DNA from 3 places in the Nonomuraea sp. B208 genome. Region 2 is predicted to be linked to each of the others. Evidence: riboswitches for the same ligand, from Rfam matches in the RefSeq annotation. Region 2 holds a riboswitch; each other region holds the start of a gene.
The links. Region 2 has a riboswitch for cyclic di-AMP ahead of AC27IY_RS26355 (CHAP domain-containing protein). Riboswitches for the same ligand answer to the same signal wherever they lie in the genome.
Positions count from the first base shown of each region.

Region 1 (10,343 bases), on a different contig from region 2:
GCCAGCCGGACGGCCTTGTCGAGGGCGTTGACGGGGCCGTTGCCCTCGCCGGTCGCCACGATGCGCTCGCCCTTGGCGTGCACCTTCACGGTGGCCTCGCTGACCAGCTCGCCGCCCTTGGTGCGCTCGACGATGACCCGCCAGGACTCCACCTCGAAGTGGCGCTTGCGCTCGCCGTGGACGGTGTCGCGCAGCAGCAGCTCGAAGGAGGCGTCGGCGGCCTCGAAGGTGAAGCCCCGCGACTCCAGCTCCTTCACCCGCTCGACCAGCGCCTTGGTGTGCTCGCCCGTCAGCTCGTAGCCCAGCTCGCGGCCCTTGAGCTCGACGGAGGCGCGACCGGCCATGTCGGAGACCAGCATGCGCATGTCGTTGCCGACGGCGGCCGGGTCGATGTGCTGGTAGAGGTTGGGGTCGACCTTGATGGCGCTCGCGTGCAGGCCGGCCTTGTGCGCGAAGGCGGACATGCCGACGTAGGGGGCGTGCGAGTTGGGGGTGACGTTGGTCACCTCGGTGATGGCGTGCGCGATGCGCGTCATGTCCGCGAGCGCGGCCTGCGGCACCAGGTCGAAGCCGCGCTTGAGCTGCAGGTTGGCGACGACGGTGAAGAGGTTGGCGTTGCCCGAGCGCTCGCCGTAGCCGTTGGCGCAGCCCTGCACGTGGGTGGCGCCGGCGCGGACCGCGGCGAGGGTGTTGGCGACCGCGCAGCCGGTGTCGTCGTGGCAGTGGATGCCGACCCTGGCCCCGGCCTGGACGGCCTCGTGGACGATGTCGGCCAGCTCGTCGGGGAGCATGCCGCCGTTGGTGTCGCACAGCGCGATGACGTCGGCGCCCGCCTCGGCGGCGGTGCGCAGCACCTCCAGCGCGTACGCGGGGTTGGACTTGTAGCCGTCGAAGAAGTGCTCGGCGTCCAGGAAGACCCGCTGGCCCTCCGCACGCAGGTGGGAGACCGTGTCGCGGATCATCGCGAGGTTCTCCTCCAGCGTGGTGCGGAGGGCCAGTTCGACATGCCGGTCGTGACTCTTGGCGACAAGGGTCACGACGGGCGCGCCGGATTCGCGCAATGCGGCCACCAAGGGGTCGTCGGCGGCCTTCACCCCGGCCCGGCGGGTCGCGCCGAACGCGGCGAGCTGCGCGTGCTTCAGGTCGAGCTCGGTGCGAGCACGCCTGAAGAACTCGGTGTCCTTGGGATTGGCTCCGGGCCAGCCGCCCTCGATGAAACCGACGCCCAGTCCGTCCAGGTGACGCGCGACGGCGAGCTTGTCGGCGACGGTCAGGTTGAGCCCTTCCTGCTGCGCGCCGTCACGCAGTGTCGTGTCATATACGTGGAACCGGTCATCGGCCATGAGCTTCTTCCTTCTGGAGATCCCTGGAAAACAAAAAGACCCCTCACGGACGTGAGAGGTCTGCGCGCTGGCGGTGTCCCTGTGTCAGCCAGCGCGCCTGCCGATAATGAGCAGACCGTAGAACATGGTGCTCATCAGTCTGCCATACGTTTCCACCATTCGGCACAAGGATCTCACTGCTCGGACGCCTACACGGTGACGCCGCCACCGCCCGTGACGGCATGCTCCAGGGCCTGCGGGTCGAACGCCTCGCCACCCAGCAGCTTGCCGTCCAGCAGCAGCGTGGGGGTGCCCTCCAACCGGACCTTCGCGGTCTCGGCCAGGTGCGCGTCGGCGTACGACTGGTCGCGTACGCAGCTGTCCACCTGCGCGCCCGCCTTCCTCGCCGCCCCGACCAGCTCCTCGACGGTGAAGCCCGAGGCCACGCCGTGCGGGGCCGGCTGGATCGCGTACAGCTCGTCGCGGAAGGCCAGCCAGCTCGACTCGGGGACGCAGCGCGCGGCCGCGGCGGCGCGGATGGAGTTGGAGCGCATGGGCTCGTCGCGGAAGATGGTCACGGCGTGGAAGACGACCTTGACCTTGCCCTCACGCGCCAGCCGCTGGATCGTCGGATCGACCTTGGCGTGCATGTCCTTGCAGACCGGGCAGTCAAAATCCTCGTAGACATCCAGGACGGGAGCATCGCCGCCGCGGTCCGCCAGCACCATGGACCCGTCGAGCTGACGGGTCAGCCGCACCTCGGCCGAGCTCTCGCCCGGCTCGGAGAACGCCAGCACACCGAGCACCGCGATCACCGCGCACGCGACCGCGACCGCCACCAACCGCTTCATCATTCGCCCACTCTCAGCTTGTCGATCGCGCAGACCCTACCGGAACGGAAACAATGGCCGTATGAAGGCAGACCTCCTGACCCCAGCCGTGGCGCGTTACGTGTACGAGCACTCGACCAAGCCCGACCCCCTGCTGGAGCGACTGGCCCAGGAGACCATGGAGGTCACGGGCGACAGCGCGGGGATGCAGATCTCCCCCGACCAGGGCACGTTCCTCACGATGATCACCCAGCTCATGGCCCCGCAGGTGGCCGTGGAGGTGGGCACGTTCACCGGCTACTCGTCGATCTGCATCGCCCGGGGCCTGCGGGGCGGCCGGCTGCACTGCTTCGACGTGAGCGAGGAGTGGACCTCGATCGCGCGCCGCTACTGGGCGGAGGCCGGGGTGGCCGACCGGGTGACGCTCACCCTGGGCCCGGCGCTGGACACCCTCGCCGCTTTCGACCAGACCGTCGACCTGGCCTTCGTGGACGCCGACAAGGGCAACTACCCCGGCTACTACGAGCTGCTGATCGAGCGCATGCGGCCGGGCGGGCTGCTCATCGCCGACAACACGCTGCGCCGCGGGCACGTGGCCGACCCGTCCCACGACGAGCCGACCACGGTGGAGATCCGCCAGTTCAACGACCTGGTGATCGAGGACCCGCGGGTGAGCGTGCTCATGCTGCCGGTCGCCGACGGCATGACGCTGATCACCAAGCACTGAGACGGGCGCGGGTCCCCGAGGTCAGGCGATCTTGTGGACCCAGCCGTGCGCGTCGGGGCGGGCGCCGTACTGGATGCCGACCAGCTCCTCGCGCACCCGCATGGTCACCGGGCCGGGCGTGCCGTCGGCGACCGTCCAGGCCCGGTCTGCGCCCTTGACCGAGCCGACCGGGGTCACCACGGCGGCCGTGCCGCAGGCGAAGACCTCGGTCAGCTCGCCCGACTCGCACGCCGACTGCCACTCGTCGACCGAGATGAGCCGCTCCTCGGTCTCCAGGCCGAGGTCGCCGGCCAGCTCCAGGATCGACTCGCGGGTGATGCCGGGGAGCAGGGTGCCGGTCAGCGCGGGCGTGACGAGCTTGTTGCCGAAGACGAAGAACAGGTTCATCCCGCCCATCTCCTCGACGTACTCGTGGGACTGGGCGTCCAGCCACACGACCTGGTCGCAGCCGTTCTCGACGGCCTGGCGCTGGGCGACGAAGGCGGCGGCGTAGTTGCCGCCGCACTTGGCGAAGCCGGTGCCGCCGGGGGCGGCCCGGGTGTACTCGGTGGACAGCCACACCGAGACGGGCTTGACGCCGCCGCTGAAGTACGACGCCGCCGGCGAGGCGATGACCATGTACGAGTAGGTCCTGGACGGGTAGTTGACCCCGAGCCCCGCCTGCGTGGCGATCATGAAGGGCCGCAGGTAGAGGCTGTGCCCCTCGGTGGTCGGCACCCACTCCTCGTCGGTGCGGACGAGGAGTTCGAGCGACTCGACGAACGTCTCCTCGGGCAGCTCGGGCATGGCCATGCGGGCGGCCGAGCGGTTGAAGCGGGCGGCGTTGGCGTACGGGCGGAACATCACGATGGAGCCGTTGGCCTGCCGGTACGCCTTCAGGCCCTCGAACAGCTCCTGCGCGTAGTGGAAGACCGCGGTGGCCGGGTCGAGCGAGAGCGGCCCGTACGGCGCCAGCCGGGCGTCGTGCCAGCCGCGACCCTCGGTGTAGTCGATGATGATCATGTGGTCGGTGAAGGACTGCCCGAATCCGGGGTTCGTCAGTACCTGCTCCCGCTCGGCCGCGGTGCGAGCGTGGTCGGATAGCTGCACGTCGAAGCTGAGCTTCTGAGCGATGGTCATGACGATGGTCCTTCTCTCTGCGATTTCGCGAAAATCTACCGAATCCTGAGGGTCCGTGGACCCGCTACAGCGCGGCAGTGCTGCCCGAAGGCAGCTAGTACTTCCTATTGTCTCGCCATATGGGATGACAAGCTGCCGTTGGGCGATTCGGCCACTTCGGACAGCAAAAAGCGCCTGGCGATCCGGGTGCGGACCGCCAGGCGCGTGGGGAGGCTAGGCGGCCCTAGCCGGATACTCGCGCGGTGATGTCGTCGCCGATCTGCGAGGTGGTGCGGCCGGTCCAGCCGGTCAGCCGCTCGACGATGTCGTCGGCGACCGCCTGCTCGACCTTGGCCGCCTCGGCGCTCAGGCCGAGGTGGTCGAGGAGCATGGCGACCGACAGGATGGTGGCGGTCGGGTCGGCCTTGCCCTGGCCCGCGATGTCGGGGGCGCTGCCGTGCACCGGCTCGAACATGCTGGGCGCCGTGCGCTCGGGGTTGATGTTGCCGCTCGCGGCCAGGCCGATGCCGCCCGCGATGGCCGCGCCGAGGTCGGTGATGATGTCGCCGAACAGGTTGTCGGTGACGACGACGTCGAAGCGCCCCGGCTGCGTCACGAAGAACATCGACGCCGCGTCGATGTGGCAGTAGTCGGTGGTGACCTCGGGGTATTCCTCGGCCACCCGGTTGACCGTGCGCTGCCACAGGTCGCCGGCGAAGGTGAGGACGTTGGTCTTGTGGACCAGCGTCAGCTTCTTGCGCGGGCGGCTCTGGGCCTTGTCGAAGGCGTAGCGGACGACGCGCTCGACGCCGTGGGCGGTGTTGAGCGACTCCTGGGTGGCGATCTCGTGCGGCGTGCCGCGCCGCATGGCGCCGCCGGTGCCCGCGTAGAGGCCCTCGGTGCCCTCGCGGACCACGATCATGTCGATGTCCTCGGCCGTGGTGTCGGCCAGCGGGGTCTCGACGCCGGGGAAGAGTTTGACCGGGCGCAGGTTGACGTAGTGGTCGAACTCGAAGCGCAGCCGCAGCAGCAGGTCGCGCTCCAGGATGCCCGGCGGCACGCTGGGGTCGCCCACCGCGCCGAGCAGGATCGCGTCGTAGCCGCGCAGCTCCTGCAGCACCGAGTCGGGCAGCGTCTCGCCGGTGCGGTGGTATCGCGCCGCGCCCAGGTCGTAGTGCGTGGGCTCGATCTTCGTGCCGACGGCTTCGAGGACCTTGAGCCCTTCGGTGACGACCTCGGTGCCGATGCCATCGCCGGGGATGACGGCCAAGCGGATGTTACGCGACTCCATGCCGGTACCTTACCGGCTCGTCTCGCCTGACGAACACCCGGTCTCATTTCTCGGACTGTTCACGAGAAGTCCGATTTGTGAACATTTGCGATCTTTTGACCGATTCGTTAGCGTCCGTGCCCTGCCTAATCCACGCGGCGGTTCGCGTGGAGCCGGGGACCCACTCTCCCCCAGGGGCGAATCGGCATGCGCCGTAGGGCTGCTTCCAAGCCCGAGCCCGTCAGCTAACCCGGTCGGCCGTATGGAAGGACAGTCCCCTGTCTCGCATCGCCATTCTCGTGGCGGCGGGCGCGACCGGCCTCGCCGTGCTCGCCTCCCCCGCCCAGGCCTCCACCCCCGACGAGAACAACCCCGACCGCGCGCCCAAGGCCGAAACCCTCGACCAGCGCGCACTCACCACCACGCTCACCGGTCCGGAACTCAAGAAGATCCGGGACCGGCAGAGCAGGCCCGCCTGGAAGATCGCGCTGAACTTCGCCCTGAAAAAACAGGGCATCCCGTACCTATGGGGCGGGACCGGCAGGGGCGGGTACGACTGCTCGGGCCTCATGCTCCGGGCGTACCAGAAGGCGGGGATCCAGCTGCCCCGCGTCGCCGCCGACCAGTACGCGGCATTCGACAAGAAGGTCTCCTGGAACCACCTCAAGCCCGGCGACCTGGTCTTCTTCAGCAACCTCGGCCACGTCGGGATGATCTCCCGGCCCGGCTACATGGTGCACGCGCCCCGCACCGGCGACGTCATCAAGGAGGAAAAGCTGTCGAGCTGGCGCAGGAGCGTCTTCGTCGGCGGCGTCCGGCCCGACCGCAAGGGCGTACGGGAGTGGGCGGAGCGGCAGGAGGAGCCGGCACCGCCCATGCCCGTCGCGTCGGTGCTCTGACCGACGTCCCTGATGGGTGAGCCGGGGCCCTACCGGCCGGACTCCTGCGGGGCGCCGCCGTTGTCGCGGCGGTCCAGCGCGGTCTGCAGGGCCTCGGCGGCCTCGTCCTTGTGGTCTTCCGCACGGTTCCAGGCGTACATCTCGTACATGATCGTCAACTCGTTTCGCGAGGAGGCGTTACTGACGGGAGGGACTTACCGGCCGACGCGACGCCGTTCACCGCGGCGAGTCGCCGACCTGCCCTAACAGGCCTCGCCGCGGCAGGTAATGAGTACGAGCACCTGGCGCATGTGCTTCCACGTTAACCGAGGAATCTCGTTGGATGTCCTAGCATCCCGCATGCTGAGACAGCTGAGACGACGAAAAGGCCGCCGCCCGATCCGGGCGGCGGCCTTTCGCGCGAGGCGGGGAGTGTCAGTCCTCCAGGTCCACAGAACGGCCGCTCTCTGCGCCGATCTCGGCCACGATCTGGTCGACGATGTCGGCCGGGATCGCCGAGTCGACGGTCAGCGCGATGAGCGCCTTGCCGCCCTTGACGTCGCGGGCCACCTGCATGGAGGCGATGTTGACGCCGTGCTCGCCGAGCAGGCGGCCGACCACGCCGACGATGCCGGGACGGTCGGCGTAGGTGAAGAACGCGAGGTGCGCCGTCGGCTCGATCTCCATCTCGTAGCCGTTGACCTCGACGATCTTGGTGATCTGGCGGGGACCGGACAGCGTGCCCGACACCGAGACCTGGCGGCCGTCGGCCAGCACGCCGCGTACGGTCACCACGTTGCGCCAGTCGGGGCTCTCGGAGCTGGTGATCAGCTCGACGGCGACGCCGCGGTCCTTGGCCAGCAGCGGCGCGTTGACGTAGGTGACCTGCTCCTCGATGACGTCGGCGAAGACGCCCTTGAGCGCGGCCAGCTCGATGACCCGCACGTCCTGGGAGGCGATCTCGCCGCGCACCTCGACGTCGAGCTTGGTGGCGACCTCGCCGGCCAGCGCGGTGAACACCCGGCCCAGCTTCTCGGCCAGCGGCAGGCCCGGCTTGACGTCCTCGGCGACGGCGCCGCCCTGGACGTTGACCGCGTCCGGCACGAACTCGCCCGCGAGCGCCAGCTTCACGCTCCGCGCGACCTGGGTGCCGGCCTTCTCCTGGGCCTCGTGGGTGGAGGCGCCGAGGTGCGGCGTGACGACGACCTGGTCGAGCTCGAACAGCGGGCTGTCGGTGCAGGGCTCCTTGGCGAAGACGTCGAGGCCGGCGCCGGCGACGCGGCCCTCCTTGATCGCGGAGTAGAGCGCGGCCTCGTCCACGATGCCGCCGCGGGCGACGTTGACGATGCGCACGCTCGGCTTGACCTTGTGCAGCGCCTCGTCGCCGATGAGCCCGAGGGTCTCCTTGGTCTTCGGCAGGTGCACGGTGATGAAGTCGGCCTGCTTGAACACCTCGTCGAGGCTCACCAGCTTGACGCCGAGCTGCGCGGCGCGGGCCGGCGGCAGGTAGGGGTCGTAGGCGATGATCTCGACGCCGAACGGCGCCAGCCGCTGCGCCACGAGCTGGCCGATCTTGCCGAAGCCGAGGATGCCGACGACCTTCTCGTCCAGCTCGACGCCGGTGTACTTGGACCGCTTCCACTCCCCGTTCTTCAGCGCGGCGTGCGCCTGGGCGGTGTTGCGCGCGCTGGCCAGGATGAGGGCGACGGTCTGCTCGGCGGCGCTGGTGATGTTGGAGGTCGGCGCGTTGACGACCATGACACCGGCCTTGGTGGCCGCCTCGACGTCGACGTTGTCGAGCCCGACGCCCGCGCGGGCGACCACGCGCAGCTTGGGCGCCGCGGCGATGGCCTCGGCGTCGACCTGCGTCGCGGAGCGCACGATGAGGGCGTCCACGTCGGCGAGGGCGGGCAGGAGCTGGGAACGGTCGGCGCCGTCGGTGTGGCGGACCTCGAAATCGGCGCCGAGAACGGCGAGGCCGGCCTCGGACAGCTCCTCAGCGACCAGTACGACGGGCTTGTTCACAGGTGAATCCTTAGGGGCTTCCGGCGAGTCATGAGGGGGACACGTCCATGGATCCCCCGGCGGTCCTACCGAGTCTAACCGGCGCTTGTGAACGCATTCACGAGAGACCCACCATGTGAGACGGACGGGCGGCTACCCGGTAGAGGACAAAGTCACCCACTCCGGGGCCATCTTCGTCTTGATCGGGAGATTTATTCGCCATTAGCCTGATAAGCCGTGGCCGACTACCTATGGTTCGTCATATGAGCATCGGGAATCCTGCGCTTGCCGACGTTCTCGCCCAGCATGGCACGCCCCACCGGCTGCTGGGCGCCCTCGCCGACGGTGGCGTCCTGGTGGCAGTGCGCCCTGACCGTTCGGTCGTCCTCGGGACGACCCAGGCCGGCGACCGCGTGTTGCTCGGCTACACCAGCGCGACCACCTACGCCCGGCACCGTGGCAGCCATTCCCTGTCGGCGTGCGACGCCGACACCATCCTGGACATCCAGCGCGTCACGGGCGTGCGGGAGATCGTGATCGACGCGGCCGGACCAGCCGCCGCGGCCGTGCCCATCGACGATCTCCAGCGCTTCCTCACCACGACGCGGACCGGGCCCACGCCCGTCCTGTCCGGGGCGGCCCCCGCCGCCTACGCGACGGGCGCGATGGCCACCGTGTCGCGGGGTGCCGCGCTGGCCCAGGTCGCCCCGCCGGCTCCGCAGGCGCCGTCGTTCCCGTGGGTGCCCGCGCCGAGGCCGCACCTGTCGGGCCCGATGCAGCAGGTGGACCCCGGCTACCGCAGGTGCACCCATCCCATCCTGCCCGCGCTGCGGCAGGCGATCGCGCAGCTGCTCATGGACTTCCCGCTCGTGCACCACGTGTGGATCTCCGAGGCGAGCACCGCCTCCGGGGCCACCGGGATCATGCTGCACGTCAAGGTCCACATGTCGGCCGCCGAGGACGTCGTACGCGACCTGCACCGCCTGGTGCGGGCCCGGCTGCCGCAGTTCGCGGCCAGCGGCGCGCCCATCCTCATGGCCCGGGTGGCCGACGCGCGCAGCGAGCGCCGGATGATCGAGATCGGCGCGCACGTGGTGTGCGCCGACGTGCGCGACTGACCTGTGCGCGGCGACGTGCGCGACTGACCTGTGCGCGGCGACGCGCACGACTGACCTGTGCGCGCCGACGCGCACGACTGACCTGTGCGCGCCGACGCGCACGACTGACCTGCGGCGGCGGGATTCTCCTGCCGCCGCCGGCCGAATGGGTCTCCCCAAACAAGCCGTTGCTCGGCTCTAATGTGGGGATGATCACACCGGTCGCGGCCACGGTTCCCCGGGGCGTGCGCCTCGGCTACGGGGTCGGCTCCTTCTGCACGGCCACGGTCAACGCCGTGCCGGGGCTGCTGCTGCTCTACTACATGACCAACTTCCTGGCCGTGCCCGCGTGGCTGGCCGGCGTGGTGGTCACCGCGCCCAAGGTCTGGGACCTGGTCATCAACCCGCTGGTCGGGCGGTGGTCCGACCGGACCGTCTCGCGCTGGGGCCCGCGCCGGCCGTGGCTGCTCGCCGGGGCCTGCACGCTGCCGGTCGCGTTCTTCCTGGTCTTCGCGGGGCCGCCGCTGACGGGGGTGCCCGCCGCCGCCTACGTCGCGGTGTGCTTCCTCGCCACGGCGACGGCGTACGCGCTGTTCGAGGTGCCGTACAAGGCCATGCCCGGCGAGATGACGCACGACTACCACGAGCGCACCTCGCTGCTGCAGTGGCGCATGGTCTTCATCGGCGTGGCCACCGCGATCAGCGGCGTGCTCGCCCCCGCCATCGCCACCGGCGAGGGCGAGCACGGGACGCTGGGCAGCTACCGGACGATGGCGCTCACCATCGCGGTCATCCTGCTGCTCGCCATGCTCGGCTCCTTCTTCGGCACCGCCCGCGCCCCCATGACCGGCGCGCCGGAGGCCGACCGGGGCGACTGGCGCGAACAGCTCGCCGCGATCAAGGGCAATCGGCCGTTCCTCTGGCTGACCGTGCTGGCCTGCACGCAGATGCTGGCGGTGAGCATGATGCTGGCCGCCGCGCCGTACTTCGCCACGTACACGATCGGCGATCCGAAGGCCACGCAGACGCTCTTCGCCGCGCTCGTGGGCCCGATCCTGCTGACCATGCCGCTGTGGGTGCGCCTCGCCAGGCGCTTCGACAAGCGGGGGGCGATGGT
Region 1 covers NZ_BAAJOU010000033.1:332,250-342,592, reverse strand. Annotated here, with positions in the region: gene cimA (citramalate synthase) at 1-1,343, opposite strand, end outside; gene AC27IY_RS46955 (DsbA family protein) at 1,532-2,176, opposite strand; gene AC27IY_RS46950 (O-methyltransferase) at 2,235-2,879, shown strand; gene AC27IY_RS46945 (branched-chain amino acid aminotransferase) at 2,901-3,998, opposite strand; gene AC27IY_RS46940 (3-isopropylmalate dehydrogenase) at 4,222-5,268, opposite strand; cyclic di-AMP (ydaO/yuaA leader) riboswitch at 5,381-5,522, shown strand; gene AC27IY_RS46935 (C40 family peptidase) at 5,547-6,146, shown strand; gene serA (phosphoglycerate dehydrogenase) at 6,561-8,150, opposite strand; gene AC27IY_RS46925 (hypothetical protein) at 8,393-9,247, shown strand; gene AC27IY_RS46920 (MFS transporter) at 9,436-10,343, shown strand, end outside.
Region 1: it holds a riboswitch for cyclic di-AMP, as region 2 does, so the genes downstream of both, AC27IY_RS46935 (C40 family peptidase) here and AC27IY_RS26355 (CHAP domain-containing protein) in region 2, are expected to answer to the same signal.

Region 2 (10,343 bases):
GGCCCGGCGCAGCGCCTCCAGGCCGCGGCCGACGAGCAGGCGGTCCCAGCGGGTGCGGTCCTGCTCCAGCAGCAGGACCGGCTCGCCCGACGGGCCCACGCGGGCCGCCGAGCGGGACGCGTGCAGCTCCATGAGCGCCACCAGGCCGTGCACCTCGGGCTCGCCCGGCATCAGCCCGGCCAGGACGCGGCCGAGACGCAGGGCGTCCTCGCACAGCGCGGGCCGCAGCCAGTCGTCGCCCGCCGTGGCCGAGTAGCCCTCGTTGAAGATGAGGTAGATGACCTCCAGGACGGCCGCGAGCCGCCCGGCCAGCTCGCCGCCCCCGGGCACCTCGAACGGCACGCCCTTGTCGGCCAGGGCGCGCTTGGCGCGGACGATGCGCTGCGCCACCGTCGGCTCCGGGACCAGGAACGCGCGGGCGATCTCCTCGGTGGTCAGGCCGCCGAGCACGCGCAGGGTCAGCGCCACCCGCGACTCCATCGACAGCGCCGGATGACAGGCCGTGAACACCAGCCGCAGCAGGTCGTCCTCGATCTCGTCCGGCTCGGGCCGCTCCTCGCCCGCGCCGCTCTCCAGCCGGTGGCCGAGCTCGGTGAGGTTGTGGCGCAGCCGTTCGTTCCTGCGGATCAGGTCGATCGCGCGGCGCCTGGCGACCGTCATGAGCCAGGCGCCCGGGTTGTCCGGCACCCCGGACCCGGGCCACTGCTCCAGCGCGGCGACCAGCGCGTCCTGCGCCAGCTCCTCGGCCAGGCCGACGTCGCGGACGAGGCCGGCGAGCCCGGCGATGAGCCGGGCGGCCTCGATCCGCCACACCGCCTCCACGGTGCGGTGCGGATCGGCACCGGCGCCGCGGTGCCCGCCGGTGCCCACGCCGGCGTCCGTGCCGGTGTCCGCGCCAGCGTTCGCGCCAAGGTCCGCGCCGGGGTCCGTCGTCATCCGCCCATCCCACCAGCGCCCCCGCCGCTCTCGCAACCCGCGGCGGGGCGCGCGCGGGGTCAGGCGTCGGGGACGTCGCCGCGCAGGCGTACGTGCAGGGCCCGCTCGCGCTCCTCCTCCGGCAGCGACTCGTCGAGCACGTCGGAGGCGTCGAAGACGCGCCACACGTCGAGCCCGATGCCGTCGTGGCCGGGCGGCACCGGCACCCGCAGCGCCCACTCGATCGCCTCCTCCCGCGACTTCACCTGGATCAGCCAGAACCCGGCGATCAGCTCCTTGGACTCGGCGAACGGCCCGTCGATCACGCTCGCCCGCCCCCCGCTGTAGGCGATCTGCGCCCCCTTGGAGCTGGGCAGCAGCCCCTCGGCGGCCAGCAGCACCCCGGCCTTGGCCAGCGCCTCGTTGTAGGCGTGCATGGCGTCCACGAGCTCCTGAGGAGGCAGCTCCCCGGCCTCGGTCGCGGCGTTGCCCTTGCCCACGATCATGAACTTCACGGTCTGCTCCTCTTTCACGCGTACGGTCCGTCGCCGGTGCGTCGAACGGCGGGAGGCCGGATCGACAGGCGGCCACCGATTGTCGTACACCCGGAGGCCACCCGCTCAGTCGATCTGCATGACGACGGCCTTCGGCTCGGTGAAGAACTCGCGGCTGAACGTGCCGCCCTCGCGCCCCACGCCCGAGTCGCCCGCCCCGCCGAACGGCGCCCGCAGGTCGCGGATGAAGAAGCAGTTGACCCAGACCGTGCCCGCCCGCAGCCGGGCCGAGACGCGGTGCGCCCGCGACAGGCTCTCGGTGAACAGCATGGCGTTGAGCCCGTAGCGGGTGCCGTTCATGAGCGCCACAACCTCGTCCTCGGTGTCGAACGGCGTCACCGTCACCACCGGGCCGAAGATCTCCTCCCGCTGGTGGCGGGCGGTGGCGGGCAGGCCGGTGACGATCGTCGGCCGGACGAACCAGCCGTCGCCGAGCCCGCCCGCGTGCACGGTGCCGCCCTCGGCGGCGACGGTCTCGACGTAGCCGCGCACCTTGCGGTGGTGCGTCTCGGAGGCTAGCGGCCCGAGCTCGGTGTCCTCCAGCTTGGGGTCGCCGAGCCGCATCGCCCCGGCGGCGGCGGTGAAGCGGGCCAGGAACTCCTCGAACACCGGGCGCTGCACGTACAGGCGGGAGCCGGCCAGGCAGACCTGCCCGGCGTTGGTGAAGATCGCGCGCAGCGACCAGCTCACCGCGTTGTCCAGGTCGGCGTCGGCGAAGACGGCGTTGCCGCCCTTGCCGCCGAGCTCCAGGCTGACCGGGACGAGGTTGCGGGCGGCGGCGGCCGAGATGACGCGGCCGGTCGCCGACTCGCCGGTGAACGTGATGCGGTCCACGCCGGGATGCTCGGTGAGCGCCTGGCCGGCCGAGTCCGGGCCGTACCCGTGCACGACGTTGAGCACGCCGGGCGGCAGGCCCGCCTCCAGCGCGAGCCGGGCGAGGATGGTCGCCGAGGCGGGCGTGTCCTCGGCGGGCTTGAGCACGACCGTGTTGCCCCAGGCCAGCGCGGGCGCGATCTTCCAGGTCTCCAGCATGAGCGGGAAGTTCCACGGCGCGACGGCGGCGGCCACGCCGACCGGCTCGTAGCGGGTGTAGGCGTGGTGGCCGGAGTCCATCGGCAGGGCCTCGGCCGGGGTGAGGCGGGCGTGGTCGGCGAAGAAGCGGAAGTTGTCGGCGGCGCGGGGCACGTCGTTGCCGCGGCTCTGGCTGATCGGCTTGCCCATGTCGCGCGTGTCGGCCAGGCCGAGCCGGTCGGCGTGGGCCAGGATGAGGTCCGCCAGGCGGTGCAGCAGCCGCCCGCGCTCGGCGCGGCCCATGCGCGGCCAGGGCCCCTCGTCGAACGCGCGCCGCGCCGCCGCGACGGCCAGGTCCACCTCGGCCGGGCCGCCGAGCGCGACCTCGGCCCACGGCTCGCGGGTGTAGGGATCGACGCTGGCGAAGGTCTCGCCGCTCGCCGAGGCGACCTCGGCGCCGTCGATCACGTGCCCGAAGAACTCCACGTCAACCGCCCTTGCTGATCTCGTCGCGTTCGGCGAGCGTCTGGTCGCCGGCCGCCCAGTGCGTACGCGGCACCTCCCTGACGATCACCCTGATGCTCTGGGCCGGCGAGCCGATCGCCCGCTCCACGGCGGCGTGCAGCTCGTGGATGAGCGCCCGGATCGCGGCCGGATCACGCCCTTCGGACAGGGACACCTCGACCAGCGGCATGTCAGCCCTCGCTTCCCGTGACGGGCCGCCCCGGCAGGGGACGGCGGATCTGCGGCTGGGTGTGGACGCGCCGCGTGGGGCCCTGCCACATGTCGATCGAGCCCGGCTCGGCGGGGTCGAAGTAGCGGGGGCGCCAGGCGTCCTCGTCGGTGATGAGGCGCACGCCCCACGAGTACTCGTACGTGATGCCCTCGGGGCCCTTGAAGTAGACGAACACGGCCGTGGACTGGGGGTGGCGGCCGGGACCCATCTCGATCTCGACGCCGTTCGCCTCCAGGAAGTGCCAGTTGCGCATGACGTCGTCGAGCGAGTCCACCTGGAAGTTGATGTGGCAGAGCCCCGGCCGGCTGCCCTGGAACACGGCGAGCTTGTGGTGGACCTGGTCGATGCGCATGAGGCAGGCCCAGTCGCCGATCCAGTCGGAGACGCGGGCGTTGAACAGGCCGTTCCAGAAGCGGTACGCCTCGCGCACGTCGGGCGCGTCCAGGCACAGATGGCCGAACTCGGTGATGCCGGCCTCGCGGCCGTGCCGTACGGGGGCGGTGAGCGTCACCTGGTCGATGACGAGGTCGACCCGGTTGCCGAAGGGGTCGTCGAAGGAGAGGAAGTCGCGGACCCGGCGCGAGCGGGCCTCCTCGGCGCCGCCCCGCGCGACGGCGACGCCTGCCTTCTCCAGCTCGGTCTCGGCGGCGGCCAGCGCGTCCTCGTCGCGGACGGTGAAGCCGGAGCTGATGACGCCGGACTCGCCCTCGACCAGGGCGAGGCAGTGGTGGCGCTGGTCGGCGCGCAGGTAGGCGACGCCGTTCTCCTGGGCGGTGAGCTCCATGCCGACGACGTCGACCGCGAAGCGCACGGCGGTGTCCAGGTCGGCGGCGCCGGAGCGGACGTAGGCGATGTCCGTCAACTCGATCATGACGACTCCCGGAGGTGGGACCAGATGCGGGCAAGGAGTTCGGGCGCGGCGGACCGCCACGCCCGCTGTTCGGCGGGGGTGAGGGGGACGGGGGTGCCGGCCGCGGCGGCGGTGGCGTTCATGCGGGCGCTGGCCTCCAGCACCCACATGAGGGCGACGGCCTCGCCGGCGCTCGCGCCGGCGGTGACCGCGCCGTTGCCCCGCATGACCAGGGCGGGGGAGTCGCCGAGCCGGTCGGCGAGCGCCCGGCCGCGGGCCCGGTCGCGGACGAGCACGGCGTCGTCGAGCACGGGCACCTCGGGCCCGAGGAAGGCGCCCTGCCCGTGGAGTGGCCGGATGGGCACCCCGGCGGCGGCGAGCGCGGTGGCGGCGGGCGGCTGCGCCCGGCAGATCGCGCCGGCGCCGGGGCGGGCGCGGGCGATCTCGACGTGGATCCACGCCTCGCGCGGCGCTCCGCCGGGCAGTTCGGCGGCGTCGAGGGGGAGCTCGGCGTACGGGGACGCGGCCGTGAGGGTGCCGAGGGGCACGGGTGGAGTCATCAGCAGCCGGTCGGCGCCGGTCCGGACCGAGACGTGCCCGAACGCGGTCACCAGCCCCGCCGCCGCCAGCGCCCGCCCGGCCAGGGCCAGCTCGGTCCGTAAGTGCTCTTCCGGTAAGGGTCCGGCTTCAGCCGTGCGCACCGCCGCCCGCCTCCTCGCGAGATCGTTCCCGAAGACAGGGAGGACAATACATGTATCTCCATACCTGTTCTAGAGGAACGGATCATGCTCTCCCTATGCTGGAGGGCATGTCGCTTCAGCACGCGCTGCTCGGCGTCCTGGAGGCGCGCCCCATGAACGGGTACGAGCTGACCCGCTTCTTCGAGGCCGCCCCGCGCTGGGTGTGGTCGGCGCCGCAGAGCCAGATCTATCCCACGCTGCGCCAGATGGAGCAGGTCGGCCTCATCGAGGGCCAGAAGGAGATCCGGGGCACCAGGCTGAGCAGGACCGTCTACTCCATCACCGAACGCGGCCTGGCGGAGCTGCGCGCCTGGCTCGGCACCTCCCACACCCCGCCGCCGGCGCGCGACGCGTTCTTCCTGCAGGCGCTGTTCTTCGACATGATCGAGCCGGACCGGGCCGCGTCGGTGCTCAAGGCGTTCATCGCCGAGCAGGAGCAGCTCGCCGCCGAGTGGCGGGCGCACAGGGAGGCGCTGCTGGCCAAGGACACGCCCCTGCTCAAGGAGCGGCTGAAGAACCGCCCGGCGGCCGAGCACGACCGCATCGCCGCGCTGAAGGCGCACGTCTTCGCCGGCCAGATCGCGGTCGCGACGGCCCGCGCCGAGTGGGCCCGCGAGAGCCTGCGGCTGCTGGAAGAGCCCACGCCCTGACCCGGGCGGGGCCGCACACGCGACGAGCGCGCGTCCCCGGGCGATGGGGACGCGCGCTCGTACGTGGGTGAGGTCAGGAGGCGTACTCGGGGTAGCCGTAGCCGACGACCTGCCACTTCGGCCGGACGCGCTCCTCCACCTTGCCGTTGCCGGTGTTGCCCTCGATGGTGGAGATGGTGCCGTCCTGGTTGTCCTTCTCGACGAACCCGACGTGGTTGATGGCGTCGAGGTCCTTGCTGCCGCTCCAGGAGAAGAAGACCACCGCGCCGGGCTTGGCGACGGTGCCGAAGCGGTCGTTGTTCTTGAACCACTTGGCGTGGGCGACGGTCCAGGCGTCCCAGCCGATCTGCGGGCGGGCGCCGGTCTTCTCGCCGACCCAGGAGACGAACATCGCGCACCAGGGGGCGTTGAGGTAGCCGGCGGGGGTGCCGCCGTCGCGGGCGATGGTCTCGGCGGCCCGCTTCGAGTCGGCGTACCAGCGCTGGTACGGGGTGCCGCCGCCGGCGGCGTTCTCGCTGGTGCCCACCTGGGAGCGGGCCATGGACAGCACCTGGTCGGCGGTGACCTGGATCTTGTTCTCGTCGGCGCGGGAGCGCTGGGCGGCGTGGTCGACCGGGTTCTTGGTGCTCTTGACAGTGCTGCTGTGCTGTCCTGCGGCCGACGCGGTCTCGGCGTTCGCGGCCTGCGGGCCGAGCGCGGCGGCGGCCACGGCCGTGCCGAGGACGGCGTAGGCGATCTTCATCTTTCGGGCAGCGGTGAAGCCGTGCTTGGCCATCGAGGGGGTTACTCCTTGCTTCCATGCCGCTTACCGGGTTAGCTGACGGGTTCGGACGTGGAAGCTGCCCTACGGCACGTGATGCCGATTCACCCCAAAGGACGTGGGTCCCCGGTTCCGCGCGTGGCGGATTCAGCGGTCACAGGACGATCCTGTGATGTTCTTTCACTTGCGATGGTCAGACATACTCCGACAAAACGGACGTATGCCCTGAGATGCCCCATAAGGTAATACACATGGCAAGGAGATGACAAATCCCTAAAGGGCTGGTCAGGACAGTTGTTGCCGGGCGTCGGCCAGCAGCCCCATCATGGCAAGGGATTCGTCAAGCGGCATGACCGCCGATTCGGTCCGTCCCTCGGCCACCGCGGCACGCACCTCGCGCACCTCACCCGCGTAGCCGTTGTCGGCCGGATCGAGCAGATGCTCCTCGGGCTCCATGCCGGGCGCGGACAGCACGATCCGCTCCGGCGCCCAGAACGCCGCCGGGATGTCCGCCCGCATGCCCGTGCCGACCACGTGGGCGGAGTTGGGGTAGTGCGCGAGCAACGAGGTCGCCACCACGGCGTGCCGCCCCCCGGAGTACGTCAGCAGCCCCGCCGCCTCGGCGTCCACGCCGTTGGGCGCGAGCGCCCCGGTGACGCGCAGGCTCTCGGGCATGCCGAGCAGCAGCTGCGCCAGCCCGAACGGGTAGATGCCGAGGTCGAGCAGCGCGCCGCCGCCCAGCTCGGGAGCCCACAGCCGGTGCGCCTCGTCATAGGGATGGGCGAAGCCGAAGGACGCCTGCACCGAGCGGATCTCCCCGAAGCGCTCGTCGGTGGCGATCATGCGGATCAGCGGGTTGAACCGCATCCACATGGCCTCCATGAGGAAGACGCCCGCCTCGCGCGCCAGGCGCACCATCGTCTCGGCGTCGGCCACGCTCGCCGCGAGCGGCTTCTCGCACAGCACGGCCTTGCCGTTCGCGATGGCGGCCGCGGCCACCGGGAGGTGCTGGGCGTGGGGCGTGGCGACGTAGATCGCGTCCACGGCCGGGTCGGCGCACAGCTGCTCGTAGGAGCCGTACGCCGACTCCGCGCCGAGCGTCGCCGCCAGCGCCCGCGCCCGGCCGAGGTCGCGGGAGCCGACGGCGGCCACCCGCATGCCCGGCTCGGCCGCGATGGCCGTCCCCACGGTCTGGGCGATGCCGCCGGTCGCCGCTATGCCCCACGCAAAATCTCGCACAAGGCGAGATCGTAGAGGGTTCAGGTGGCGTTGAAGGTGTCGGGGTCGGGCCCGAGGCGCTTGCCCTGGTTGAGCGCTCCGATGGCGGCCATGTCCTCGGTGTCGAGGATGAAGCCGAACACGTCGATGTTCTCCTTGATGCGCGCCGGGGTGACCGACTTCGGGATCACCACGTTGCCGAGCTGCAGGTGCCAGCGGAGCACGATCTGGGCGGGCGTCCTGCCGTACTTGCCCGACAGCACCGCGAGCGCCGGATCGTCCAGCAGGCCCCTGCCCTGGCCGAGCGGGCTCCACGCCTCCGTGAGGATGCCGTTGGCCTCGTGGAACTCGCGCATCTCGCGCTGCTGCAGGTAGGGATGGAGCTCGATCTGGTTGATCGACGGCGTGATGCCCGTCTCCTCCATCAGCCGGGTGAGCGTGGGGACGGTGAAGTTGGACACCCCGATCGCCCTGGCCCGGCCGTCCCGGTAGATCTTCTCCAGGGCCTTCCAGGCCTGGACGTACTTGTCCTGCCGCGGCACCGGCCAGTGGATGAGGAAGAGGTCGACGTAATCGAGGCCCAGCCGGGCCAGGCTCTCGTCGAAGGCCTGCTCGGCGCGGCCGTGGTCGCCGTTCCACAGCTTGGTCGTGATGAACACCTTCTCGCGCGGCAGCCCGCTCGCGCGCACGGCCCGGCCCACGCCCTCCTCGTTGCCGTAGGCGGCGGCTGTGTCGATGTGCCGGTAGCCGGCCTCCAGCGCGGTGCGCACGGCCTGCTCGGCCTCGTCGCCGGGGATTTGCCAGACGCCGAACCCCAGCTGCGGGATCTGCACGCCGTCGGTGTTGAGCATGAGCGAGTTCATAGTCTCCATTGTTCACGTCGCGTTCCTGGCGGCTTAAGGCGGCAGGGGTAACTTAACGGCGTCATGGACGGGCCATCACCCTGCTGGGAGGCCCATCGGCCGGGAGGGGCAGGAGTGGTCGGACAGGCGTCGGCCTGGGTGGAGTCGCCGCTCCAGATGCTGTGCGCCGTCGAGGCCCACCACGCGGGGCTCCTCGGGCCCGTGACCACGGTCGTGCCGCGCGCGGGGCTGCGCGCGCTGAAGGCCACCCGCGCGGAGCTGCGCTCCCTCGGCGCGCCCGACGGGCTGGTGCTGGCCGATCCGCGCGAGCGCATGCCGCGCCGGGTCCTCGCGGTCGGCGACGCCTTCTCCGGCAGGGTGCAGGTGCGCTGGCTGGCGTCGTGGCCCGGCCGGGTCGTCATCGTGGACGACGGCCTCGCCACGCTGCGCCTGCTGGAGCTGCTGGCCGCCGGGCCGTCGCGCCCCCTGCTGCGCGCCCGTGCCGAGCCGTCCGCGCCGCGCGCCGCGCTCGGCCTGGCCGCCGCGCTGCGGCTGCGCCTCAGCCGGGTGTCGGTCTTCACCGCGCTCGACGTGGACGACAAGCTCGCCGAGGCCGTCCGCGCCGCCGGCGTAGAGCTGGTCCGGCACGACTTCGCCTGGCTGCGCGCCCAGCCGCCGAGCCCGTACGGCCCCGACGAGCACACGGTCGTGCTCGGCACCTCGCTCGTCCGCAACGGCCTGGTGCACCGCGGCCGCTACCTGCGCTGGCTGACCGACCTGGCGGCCCGCGAGCCGCTCGCCTACTACCCGCACCGCCGCGAGGACCCGGTGGACGTGGCGCTCATCGGGGAGCTGCCCGGCGTCACCGTGCACGACGCCGGCGCGCCCGCCGAGCTGACCCTGCGCGGCCTGCGCCCGGACCAGCGGGTGCTCAGCCTCCCCTCGACCGCCGTCACCTCGCTGCGGGTCCTGCTCGGCCCGCGCGGCGTCGCCGTCGAGCCCGTGGACGTGCCTGACGACTGGTGGACCAGCAGGGCGGCCCCCGCCCTGCGCTCGCATCTGACGGGAGTGCCTAGTTGAACGTGTTGGCGGTGGCCGACTCCGACTCGTACCTGAAGTGGGCGGCCTGCCTGCTCGACGACCTGCCCGAGGGCTCGTCCGCGGACCTGGTGGTGGTCCGCACGCCGATCGCGCCCTCGCCCGAGCAGATCGCCGCCGCGGTGAGCGGGCGCGGCCGGTCGGCGCCGCCGGTGCTGTCGGCCCGGTCGGTGCGCCGGCTCGCCGAGCGCACCCGGCCCGACGTGATCCTCGTGGCCTGTACGGGGCCGGTGGTGGACGTGCTCGTGTCCGGCGTGCTGGACGGGCTGCGGCCCCGGCCGGTGTTCGTCAGCGGGCTGCCGGGCATCTCGGTGCCGGCGACGGAGAAGGCGTGGATCTACCGCAGCGGCTGCGACCTGTTCGTGGTGCACAGCGAGCGGGAGGTGGCCGAGTTCGGCGAGATCGCCGGGCGGCTCGGCGGGGGAGGGGCGGTCGGGCTGGCCCGGCTGCCGTTCCTGCGCGCGGGCGCGGCCCCGGCGGGCGGCGACCGGGTGGTCTTCGCCACCCAGGCCAAGGTGCCGCGCGGGCGCGAGCAGCGCGAGCGGATTCTGAGCGCCCTGGCCGAGCTGGCCCGGCGCCGGCCGGACCTGGACGTCGTGGTCAAGCTGCGGGCCCTGGAGGACGAACGGCAGACGCACCGCGAACGCCACCACTACCAGCGGCTCTGGCGCGAGATGGGCGAGCGGGGGCGGCTGCGCTTCGCCGCCGGGCCGATGCACGAGCAGCTCGCGAACGCGGCCGGGTTCGTCACCGTCAGCTCGACGGCGGCGCTGGAGGCGATCGCGCTGGGCGTGCCGTCGCTGGTGCTGACCGACTTCGGCGTCAGCGCCGAGATGATCAACGTGGTGTTCGAGGGCAGCGGCCTGCTCGGCACGCTCGACGACCTGGCCGCGGGCGCCTTCCGCGCGGCCTCGCCCGCCTGGTGCGCGGCCAACTACTTCCATCCCGCCGAACGGGACGACTGGACCC
Region 2 covers NZ_BAAJOU010000024.1:63,079-73,421, forward strand. Annotated here, with positions in the region: gene AC27IY_RS26320 (RNA polymerase sigma factor) at 1-822, opposite strand, end outside; gene AC27IY_RS26325 (YciI family protein) at 996-1,421, opposite strand; gene AC27IY_RS26330 (aldehyde dehydrogenase) at 1,536-2,966, opposite strand; gene AC27IY_RS26335 (tautomerase family protein) at 2,968-3,174, opposite strand; gene AC27IY_RS26340 (VOC family protein) at 3,176-4,087, opposite strand; gene AC27IY_RS26345 (class II aldolase/adducin family protein) at 4,084-4,767, opposite strand; gene AC27IY_RS26350 (PadR family transcriptional regulator) at 4,875-5,456, shown strand; gene AC27IY_RS26355 (CHAP domain-containing protein) at 5,530-6,231, opposite strand; cyclic di-AMP (ydaO/yuaA leader) riboswitch at 6,244-6,379, opposite strand; gene AC27IY_RS26360 (Gfo/Idh/MocA family protein) at 6,502-7,455, opposite strand; gene AC27IY_RS26365 (aldo/keto reductase) at 7,476-8,297, opposite strand; gene AC27IY_RS26370 (hypothetical protein) at 8,412-9,356, shown strand; gene AC27IY_RS26375 (DUF6716 putative glycosyltransferase) at 9,359-10,343, shown strand, end outside.

Region 3 (10,343 bases), on a different contig from region 2:
GCCGCTCGGCCCAGCGGATCTCCTCGCGCTCGCGGGCGGCCCAGGCGGCGGCCGTGAAGTCGCCGAGGGTGTGATCGTAACCGTCCGCCCCAAGGAGGCTGGCGAGCACGGGATGGTCGGAAAAGTACCACTTGAGAAACTCGTCCACCGACGCACCTTATCCTGAGCCAATGCCCCTCCAGATCACTGGCGCGCTCGGCGATCCCGACCTGCTCCGCCTCCCCTGGGACGTCCCACTCGAAGACTGGCCGCAGCACCATCTGGTGGATCTGCCGCGCGGCATCTCCCGGCACATCGTGCGCTTCGCCCGGCTCGGCGGCAAGGTGTACGCGATCAAGGAGATCAGCGAGCGCTACGCCAGGCGGGAGTACCAGCTCCTCTGGGACCTGGCCAGGCTCGACGCGCCGTCGGTCGAGCCGGTCGCGTACGTCACCGGCAGGGACGACGGCCTGGACGCCGCGCTGATCACCCGGCACCTGCAGTTCTCGCTGCCCTACCGCGCGGTCATGTCCGGCACCCTGCGCCCCGACACGCTCACCCGCCTGCTGGACGCCCTGGCCGTGCTGCTGGTGCGGCTGCACCTCAACGGCTTCTACTGGGGCGACTGCTCGCTGTCCAACACGCTCTTCCGGCGGGACGCGGGGGCGTTCGCGGCCTATCTGGTGGACGCCGAGACCGGCGAGCTGCACCCGATGATCAGCGAGGGCCAGCGGCTGGCCGACATCGACACGGCCCACACCAACATCTTCGGCGAGATGCTGGACCTGGAGGCCGGCGGGCTGCTGCACCCGTCGATCGACCCCATGGAGACCGCCGAGGACATCGTGGCCCGCTACCACCGCCTCTGGGCCGAGCTCAACGACAGCGAGATCATCGAGGAGCTGGACTGGCACCGCGTGGAGCAGCGCATCCGGCGGCTCAACCTGCTCGGCTTCGACGTGGCCGAGATGATGGTGCGGCGCAAGGTCGGCACTGGCCGGCTCATCGTCCGGCCGAAGGTCGTGGACGCGGGGCACCACCAGCGGCGGCTGCTCAGGCTGACCGGCCTCGACGTCGAGGAGAACCAGGCCAGGCGGCTGCTCAACGACCTCGACGGCTTCCGGGTGGCGAAGGGTCTGCGGCACGAGGACGAGGCCATCGTGGCGCACCGGTGGCTGGCGGAGGTGTTCAACCCGACGGTGGACGCGATCCCGGCCGGGCTGCGCGGGAAGCTGGAGCCCGCGCAGATCTTCCACGAGATCCTCGACCACCGCTGGTATCTGTCCGAGCAGGCGGGCGCCGACGTCGGGCTCGCCACGGCGGCGAAGTCGTACGTGGACAACGTGCTCGTGCACAAGCCCGACGAGAAGGCGCTGCTCCCGGACGAACCGGACGAGTGACCTAGTAGGCGAGTTGACCTAGTAAGCGACGGTGATGCGGGTGCGCGGGTGTGCCCCGCGCTCCAGCTCATCGGCGACGGCGACCGCGTAGTCCTCGGCCGTGATGAAGCTGCGGCCGTCGGCGTCGGCGAGCAGGTCCTCGCGGCCGATCCGGTAGACGCCGGTGCGCTCGCCGGGCGCGATCTCGGCGGCCGGCGAGATGTAGGTCCAGTCGAGGTCGTCCACCTCGCGGAAGAGGCCGAGGGCCTTCCGCCCGGCCAGCGCCTCCTTTTTGTAGATGTCCGGGAAGCCGGGCGTGTCGACCAGGTCGTCGCCCGAGGGCGTCTTGAGGCTGCCCGCGCCGCCGACGGCGATCAGCCGCCGCGTGCCGGCCTCGCGCGCGCCGTCGATGACGGCTCGGTTGGCCTCCAGGAACGGGCCCTCCGGGTCGCTGCCGTCGCGCGGCGGCGAGATGGCGAGCACGATCGCGTCGTGCCCCTTGGCCAGGGTGGCGGTGTCGCGGACGTCGCCCTTGACCGGGCCTCCCGAGCGGCTGACGCCGGTGACCTCGTGCCCACGTCCGGTCAGCTCGGCCACGATGCGCTGCCCGATCATGCCGGTCGCGCCAAAGACAAGGATCTTCATGAGGCAACAGTATCTGTTGGATACTGGTTACTTCATCGTGCTATAAGTACCTTGTGGATACCGGTGACGTATTCGACCCCCAATGCCCGACCCGCGTGGTCCTGGACCGTATCGGCGACAAATGGTCGATGCTGGTGCTGCTCAGCCTCCGCGACGGGCCGATGCGCTTCACCCAATTGCGCACCAGGATCGGCGGCGTCACGCCGAAGGTGCTCACCCAGACCCTGCGCGCGATGGAGCAGGACGGGCTGCTGACGCGGGAGGTGTTCGCCGAGGTCCCGCCGCGGGTGGAGTACACGCTGACGGGGCTCGGGCGCTCGCTGCACGGGCCGCTGTCGGTGGTGGCCGAATGGGCCGAGCAGAACGTCGCGGAAATCCTCCGCTGCCGCGAGAAATTCTCGTAAATCGCATATTTATCTGCACTGGTGTTGTTTTTCTCCGCCATCGCCGTACAAAACATTAACTCCAGCGACTGATCACGCTTCGCGGCGGTTCCGTACCTCTACGCTGTCTCCGTCCCACCGATGGCGAGGGAGGTACCGTGCTCGGGATCGACACCTGCCTGGCGGAGGTCATGGCCATACCAGGCGCGCTGGACGCCATGCTGGTCGACCACACCAGCGGCATGGCCGTGGCCTTCAGCCAGGCGTCCGGCGTCGAGGCCGACCGCTCCGCCGCCGCGCTCACCGAGGCGCTGCGCGCCACCTCCGACGGGCTGGCCCGCACCCGTCCCGGTGACGTCGTACGCATCGACGACATGATGGTCACCACGGACAAAGGCCACCATCTGCTCCGGCTGATGGAGACCGTCTTCGAGGGGCCGCTCGTCATCTACGTACGCCTCGACCTGGAGCGGGCCAACCTCGCCCTGGCCAGGCACCGCCTCCAGTCCATCGCCGGCCGTCTGACGACGTGAGCCATGACCAAGCTGGACTCCCTCCTCGCCGGGCTCGCCCGAGAGCGCTCGACGGGCGCGCTGCGGGTCGGCCGGAGCGGCACCGTCTTCCTGTCGGACGGGCGGGTGACGTACATGGAGTGCGCCCAGACCCCGAGCCTCGAACGGCTGCTCACCGCCAGGGGACGGATGTCGGAGGCGGCCCTGCGGGGCGCGCAGTCCGACGGCGGCTGCGACCGGCTGCTGCGCGAGGGCTCGATCACGCAGGGAGAGCTCCAGTACGCCGTGCTCGGCGTGGTGCTCGACGCGGCCTTCTTCCTGCTGCCGATGAGCGGGACGCGGCCGAAGTTCCGCCCCGGCGAGGAGCACTGGCTGGGCGGGCAGTGGTTCTTCGACGTGGCGGGGCTGGTGCGCGAGTGCGCCAGGCGGCGGGCCCAGCTCGCGGGGATCTGGCCCTCCGCCGACGTGGACACCAGCCCGGTGCGCCCGGCCACCGCCCTGGCCGGGCACGGGGTGACGCTCGACCGGGTCCAGTGGGAGGTGCTCGTCCGGGCCGACCGGAGGGCGACCCCGCTGGAGCTGGCCAAGCAGATCGGGCGGTCGGGCTACTCGGTGCTGCTGGCGGTGCGCCGGCTGGCCGCCGCCGGCCTGCTGTGCCCGCCGGATCCGCCCGGCCGGGACCCGGACCCGCCTTCCGTGGAGGACGAGCGGACGCTGCCCAGGCGGGCCCGCGGCGAGCTGCCGCGCCCGCCCCACCATCCGGAGGCCCCGCGGCTGCCCGCCGGGCCGCCCGTCACGGGGGACCCGACCGATATAGCGCTGCTGTTGCGGCTGAAGAAAGCGCTAGAGGAGCTGTCGTGAGGTTTCCCTCACTCAGGAGGAGGCCACGGGTGGAACCGACGCACGAGGTCCTGGAGGAGATGAGGCTCCTGCGCGAGCGCACGCCGGACGTGCGCGGGAGCGTCGCATGCACCGTGGACGGCCTGCAGGTGGCCTGCGACCTGCCCGAGGAGATCGGCGAGCAGGCGGCGGCCCTCGCGGCGGCCCTGCTCGCCATGAGCAGGCGCATGCTGATCATGACGCAGCACGGCGCCTTCGAGGAGACGCTGATCTCCGGCACCGCCGGCTTCGTGGCCTTCTACGCGGCCGGCCCCACCGTCGTCCTCACAGTCCTGGCCGGACCCGGCACGAACGTCGGGCTCCTGCGGCTGGAGGGCAGGAAGACGGCCGCCGCCGTGGCGGCCGTCGCAGCACACAAGCAGTGAACCCGGCAGAGAAGGAGGAGTCATGGCGGGCATGGACGTCTCTCTCAAGGAGATGATGACCATCGACGGCGCGGTCGGAGCGGCGGTCGTCGACTACGGCAGCGGCATGGCGCTGGGCACCCTCGGCGGATCGAAGGACCTGGACCTCCAGGTCGCCGCCGCGGGGAACACCGAGGTCGTCAAGGCCAAGCTGCGCACGATGGACTCGCTGGGCCTCAAGGACAGCATCGAGGACATCCTCATCACCCTGGGGGGCCAGTACCACATCATCCGCCCCATCACCGGACGCGGCGGCAAGGGGTTGTTCCTCTACCTCGCCCTCGACCGCGCCCGGGCCAACCTCGCGATGTCCCGGCACCAGCTCCGGGGCATCGAGGAGAAGCTGGAGGTCTGACCACCGGCGCGGCCCGCGCCCATGAGGGGGGGCGCGGGCCGCGGCGCGTTCAGGCGGTGGTGAGCTTGGTGATCTCGGCCACGAGGTCGGGCCAGAGCGGGCGGGGCAGGTCGTGCCCCATGCCCGGGTACGTCACCAGGCGGGCGCCCGGGATGGCCGCCGCGGTGGCCTGGCCGCCCGCCAGGGGGACGAGCTGGTCGGCCTCGCCGTGCACCACCAGGGTGGGCACGTCCAGCCGGCCGAGCGCCTCGACGCGGCTGCCCGAGGCCATGATGGCGGCGAGCTGCCGGCCGGTGCCCGCCGGGTCGAAGCAGCGGTCGTAGGCCAGGCCGGCGAGGGTGGTGACGCGCTCGTGGTCCAGCTCGTAGCCGGGTGAGCCGATCACCGACCAGGTCCGTACGGCCTGCTCCAGCACGCCGTCACGGTCGGCGGGGGGCCGGGCCATGAGGATCGCGGAGGCCTCCGCGGTCGGCGGCGCGACCTCCGGACCGGGGGTGGACATGATCGAGGTGAGGGTCAGCACGCGCTCCGGGTGGCGGATGGCCAGCGTCTGGGCGATCATCCCGCCCATCGAGGCGCCCACGATGTGGGCCTGTGGCCAGCCGAGGGCGTCCATGAGGCCGGCGGTGTCGTCGGCCATGTCGTCCAGCAGGTACGGCGGAGCCGTCCCCGGACCGGGCACGCCCGCCTCGTCGAAGTGCGTGGAGAGCCCCGCGTCGCGGTTGTCGAACCGGACGACGTGGTGTCCCTGCTCGGCCAGGAGCTCGCAGAGCCCTTCGTCCCAATGGATGAGCTGGGCGCCGAGACCCATGATGAGGAGCAGCGGGCGGCCTCCGGGGGCGCCGAAGCTCTCGTAGGCGATGTCGATGCCGTTGGCGGTTACGCGGGTCGTCACCGGGCCAGAATCTCATTCTGGTCCGGTGACGTAAAGCGTCAGGGCCGAGGTCAGCCCTTGATCAGGCGCCGGAGCCGAGTGCCCGCCACCACCACGGCCCCGCCGCCCAGGGCCAGGACGAACCACAGCACGGCGCCTCTCACGCCGGTGCTCACCTGCTCGGACTCGGCCGCGGGGGCGGGCACGGTCCTTCCGGCGGCGAGCTCGACGGCCGCGCCGCCGGAGGAAGCGCCGGCCTGGTCCTGCGTCTTGGCCTGGGGTGCGACCGCCGTCTTCTCCACGGTCTTCGCCGGCTGCGCGGTCTGCGTCGTCTTCGGCTTCTCGGCGACCTTCGGGGGCTCGGCCGGGTTGTTGTCGCGGCGCGACCAGGCGCCGGTGGAGAAGGGCACCGGGTAGTTCTTCTTGCCGACGCCGGGGCCCCACTTGGTGATGACGTAGTCGACCTTGATGTGGCCCTGGCCGCCGTTGCCGTCCACGTACAGCGTGGAGGGGTTGAACCTGCCGCCGGTCAGCTCGGCGAACGTCTTGGCGTCCAGGTCGAGCATGATGCCCGAGTTGGAGGGCACGCCGGGGCCGCGGTCGCCCACGAAGAAGGGCATCTTCTTGCCCTTGTACATCACGTAGCCCTCGGTCAGCAGGGGCCAGCTCGGGCTGGCGGCCAGGCCCTTCTGCATGGGCTTGCCGCTGGCCGGCAGGCCCGTGTCCCCGGCCCGGCCGGAGGCGTCGTCCCAGAAGTAGGAGGCCGTGGTCGAGCCCTTGAGCAGGATCTTCTCGTCGGTGTCGGCGTGGGCGGGGGTGGATACGGCGGTGAGCACGCCGAACGAGCAGGCGGCGAGCACGGCGCAGGAACGCAGGCCAAAGCGGGGAGACATGAAGCAGTGAGTCCTTTGCGAGGGGACAGGGACACGCGCTCAGGGGAGAAGGGCGCAGCCAGGGGTGAGCACCTGACGGGGGAGGCTGCGCGGAGCGCGGAAAAGAGCCTGGGGTGAAGGGCCGCTCAGCCGGCGGCCGGCACTACGCTCTCGGGAATCTCGACCGGTGGGGAGCCGGCGTCCGGGGGTGTGACGCGGTACGACATGCGGGGGTCCTCTCCATCACGCCTACCGGGTTAGCTGACGGGTTCGGACGAGGAGATGCCCTACCGGCGTGCTGCCGGATTCACCCCAACGAAGTGGGTCCCCGGTTCCCGAGTGGTTCGGGATTCGGCTGGTTGAATGGCAAGACTAAACCACGCATGCCGGGACGAACGCAAACGAATCGTCATGAATCGGACAAAAGATCTACCTGGCCGCGCGCAAAGAAAAGAGGGACGCGGAATAACCGCGCCCCTCTGGACCTGCCGGAACTGTCTGACTCAGCCGCCGCTCTTGCGCCTGAAGGATCGCTTGTTCGCGGCCGGGCCGTGCGTGCCGTGGATCTTCGACGGATCGCCGCCCCTGCCACCCGCGCCGCCGGCCGCCTGCTGGCCGCGCTTGCGCTCAAGCGCCTCGCGGAACTTGCGCTTCATCTCGTCCTCGGGAGTTTCGCTGACTTCCGGCTCCGGTGATTCCGCCATTGAGGACCTCCATGGTGTTGGGACACCCCCAGCTTCGCACGGGGTCCCTTACGACGCGAAACCGGCGTCAATCTTGGTCTGCGGTACGGCCGGCAACTCCAGCCGCCGGCCCGGCATGGCCGCCAGCGCCACCAGGGCGATCACCGCCCCGGCGACGCCGATCGACGGCACGGCGACGGCCGCGGCGGAGGCGTGCGCGGCGGCGAGGCCCTGCGCCGGAGCCTCCGCCGTGACCGTGGAGGTGTAGAGCGCGCCGCCCACGGCCAGCGCCACGGAGCCGCCGATCTGGCGGAAGAAGGTGAGGTTGGCCGAGGCGGTGCCGAGGTACGCGGGCGGCAGCGCCTGCTGGACGGCCACGGTCAGTCCCGACAGCATCGGCCCCATGCCCAGCCCGATGAGCAGCATCCACCCGGCGAGCGCCAGGCCGCCGGTGTCCAGGGCGAGGTTGACGCAGAGCAGGGTGCCGGCCGCGAGCAGGAACGGCGAAGCCAGCAGCCAGGGCTTGTAGACCCTGGTACGGGACATCAGCAGGCCCATGACGCCGCTGCCCACGACCATGGCCAGCGTCATGGGGTAGATCCGCAGGCCCGACTCGGTGGCGCCGGCGCCCAGCGCCTCCTGGAAGTAGCGCGGCAGGAAGACGACCCCGGCGTACAGGCAGAACGCGGTGACGAAGGAGGTGACGTTGACCAGCGTGTACGTCCGGTTGCCGAACAGGTGCATCGGCATCATCGGGTTGGCCGCCCGCCGCTCCACCGCCACGAACGCCGCGAGCCCGGCCAGCGCCAGCAGGATCGGCCCCGCCACGGGCGCGTCGGTCCAGGTGTGGCCGTCGAGCCCTTTCTCCGTCAGCCCCACGAGCAGGGCGGTGATGGCCACGGTGAAGACGGCGATGCCCGCGTAGTCGGGACGCCCGCCGCCGCCGGTGCCCGGCCGCCAGGGCAGGCGCAGCGCCACGATGGCGATCACCACCGCGCCGAGCGGCACGTTCACGTAGAAACCCCAGCGCCAGCTCGCCTGGTCGGTGAACACCCCGCCGAGGAACGGCCCCGCCAGGTACGCCAGCGCCATCACGCCGCCGAGCGCCCCCTGGGTGCGCGCGCCGCGCGGGCTGCCGGGCGGGAACATCTCCAGCACCAGGGCGAGCGACAACGGCACCAGCGCGCCCGCGCCGAGCCCCTGGAGCGCGCGGAAGGCGATGAGCTGCGTCATGTCCTGGGCCAGTCCGCACAGGGCCGAGCCCGCCACGAACACCACCATCCCGACCAGCAGCAAGGGCTTCCTGCCGTGCTGGTCGGACAGCCTGCCGTAGAGCGGCACCGTGACCGTCGAGGTCAGCAGGTAGGCCGTCACCACCCACGTGTAGAGCTCGCCGCCGCCCAGCTCGCCGACGATGCGCGGCAGCGCCGTGCCGACGATCGTCTGGTCGAGCATCGCGAGGAACATGCCGCCGAGCGCGGCGACGAGGACGAGCGCGCCGCCGTCCCGCGTCTTCATGTCATCATTCACATGTGAAGACTGATATGTAAGCTCTTACATGTCAAGTCTTCGATAGGCTGACGGCCATGTCCCTGCGGATGGCGCTCCTGGGGCTGCTCTCGGTGAAAGGCCCGGCGAGCGGCTACGACCTGGCGAAGAAGTTCGAGATCTCGCTCAACCACGTCTGGCAGGCCGGGCACACGCAGATCTATCCGGAGCTCGTGAAGATGGCGGCCGACGGGCTGGTCGACGCCGGCTCCGAGGGCGCGAGGGGGCGCAAGACGTACACGATCACCCCCGAAGGGACGCGGCGGCTCCACGAGTGGATGATCGAGCACGCGGCGGTGGGCGTGACGCGGAGCGAGGTCGCGCTCCAGGCGTTCATGCTGCCGCTGCTCGGCCGGGACGACGCGATCGCGGTGATGGAGCGGATCCGGGCCGGGTTCCAGAGGCGGCTGGCGATGCTGGAGGGCCAGTCCCCTACCTCGTTCGGCGTGTACGCGCTGAGGCTGGGGCTGGCGCAGGCGCGGGTCAGCCTCCAGTGGGCCGACGAGGTCCTGGCGGAGCTCAGGGACTCGGCCGGGTAAAAGGACAACGTTCTGCTCGTGGTGTTGCGTTGATGGTCCGCCGGAAACAAATCCCGACATGGTGGACATATCGCCTGGACAGCCATGAGCATCCTGGGGCTGGACCTGGCAGTGGATCTGGGGGCCGCGCGCACCCGGATCTACGTCAAGCGCAAGGGCATCGTCCTGGACGAGCCCTCCGCCGTCGTCCGCGACGCCAGGACAGGCAAGATCGTGGAGTACGGCGCGGAGGCCGACACCGCGAGCGGCCACGAGACCTGCTGGCCCGTCAGCGCCGGCCTGCCGGCCGACGGCGAGCTGACCCGGCGGCTGATCAGGCACTTCCTGCGCAAGGTGCACCGGCGGCCCTTCGCGATCCGTCCACGCCTGGTCATGGCGCTGCCGGAGGGCGCCACGTCCATCGACAGGGCGGCCCTCCGGGACGTGGCCTACGACGCCGAGGCCCGCGGGCTCCTGCTCGTCCCGCACGGGCTCGCGGCGGCGCTGGGCGCGGGCGTCCAGGTGCGGGACGGCACCGGGCGGATGGTCATCGACATCGGGCGGGACGTGGCCCGCGTGGCCGTCCTGTCCCACGGCGCGGTGGTGGCCTCGGCGACGGTGCCCTTCGGGGGCCGGGCCATGAACCTCGCCATCGTCCGCATGGTCGAGCGCGAGCACGGGCTGCTGCTCGACGAGGCCGAGGCGGAGGAGGCCAAACGCCGGGCCGGCACCGACTGGAAGCCGTTGCAGCGGCACGTGACGGTCGAGGGGCGGGACGCCGAGACCGGCCAGGAGCGGGCCGTGTCGCTGCCCGTGCAGCTCATCTACGAGGCGACCCGGCAGCCGGTCGAGGCTATCGTGCGGGCCGCCGTCGGGACCGTCGAGGGATGCCCTCCCGAGCTGGTGGCCGACCTCGGGGAGCGCGGCGCGGTGCTGGTGGGGGGCGGCGCGCTGCTGCGCGGCCTGGGCCGGCGGCTGCGCGCGGCGCTGTACATGCCGGTGCGGCGGGCGGAGCGGCCCCTGTACTCGGTGGCGCTCGGGCTCGGCCGGTGCGTGGAGGACCAGCACCTGGTGAGCCGGCTCAAGTCGATCATCCACTGATCCCGTGCGGCCTGCCGGAGGCGCGGGGCCTCCGGTAGGGTCCGGAGCATGCGTACCCGCCGATACGCAGCCTCCGTGGCGCTCGCCTGCGCCGCGGCGATCAGCGCGTGCACGGCGGGCCGCGGCCTCCCGACGCTCGACGAGGCCACCAGCCGGCTCGCCGCCGACGCCGACCTCCTCCTCCGCTCCT
Region 3 covers NZ_BAAJOU010000010.1:137,688-148,030, reverse strand. Annotated here, with positions in the region: gene AC27IY_RS06275 (DUF885 domain-containing protein) at 1-148, opposite strand, end outside; gene AC27IY_RS06270 (DUF4032 domain-containing protein) at 171-1,379, shown strand; gene AC27IY_RS06265 (NAD(P)-dependent oxidoreductase) at 1,398-2,003, opposite strand; gene AC27IY_RS06260 (winged helix-turn-helix transcriptional regulator) at 2,099-2,407, shown strand; gene AC27IY_RS06255 (roadblock/LC7 domain-containing protein) at 2,545-2,919, shown strand; gene AC27IY_RS06250 (hypothetical protein) at 2,923-3,759, shown strand; gene AC27IY_RS06245 (roadblock/LC7 domain-containing protein) at 3,789-4,163, shown strand; gene AC27IY_RS06240 (hypothetical protein) at 4,186-4,557, shown strand; gene AC27IY_RS06235 (alpha/beta fold hydrolase) at 4,607-5,452, opposite strand; gene AC27IY_RS06230 (hypothetical protein) at 5,503-6,324, opposite strand; cyclic di-AMP (ydaO/yuaA leader) riboswitch at 6,535-6,670, opposite strand; gene AC27IY_RS06225 (DUF5302 domain-containing protein) at 6,807-7,007, opposite strand; gene AC27IY_RS06220 (MDR family MFS transporter) at 7,056-8,516, opposite strand; gene AC27IY_RS06215 (PadR family transcriptional regulator) at 8,573-9,073, shown strand; gene AC27IY_RS06210 (rod shape-determining protein) at 9,158-10,153, shown strand; gene AC27IY_RS06205 (hypothetical protein) at 10,202-10,343, shown strand, end outside.
Region 3: it holds a riboswitch for cyclic di-AMP, as region 2 does, so the genes downstream of both, AC27IY_RS06230 (hypothetical protein) here and AC27IY_RS26355 (CHAP domain-containing protein) in region 2, are expected to answer to the same signal.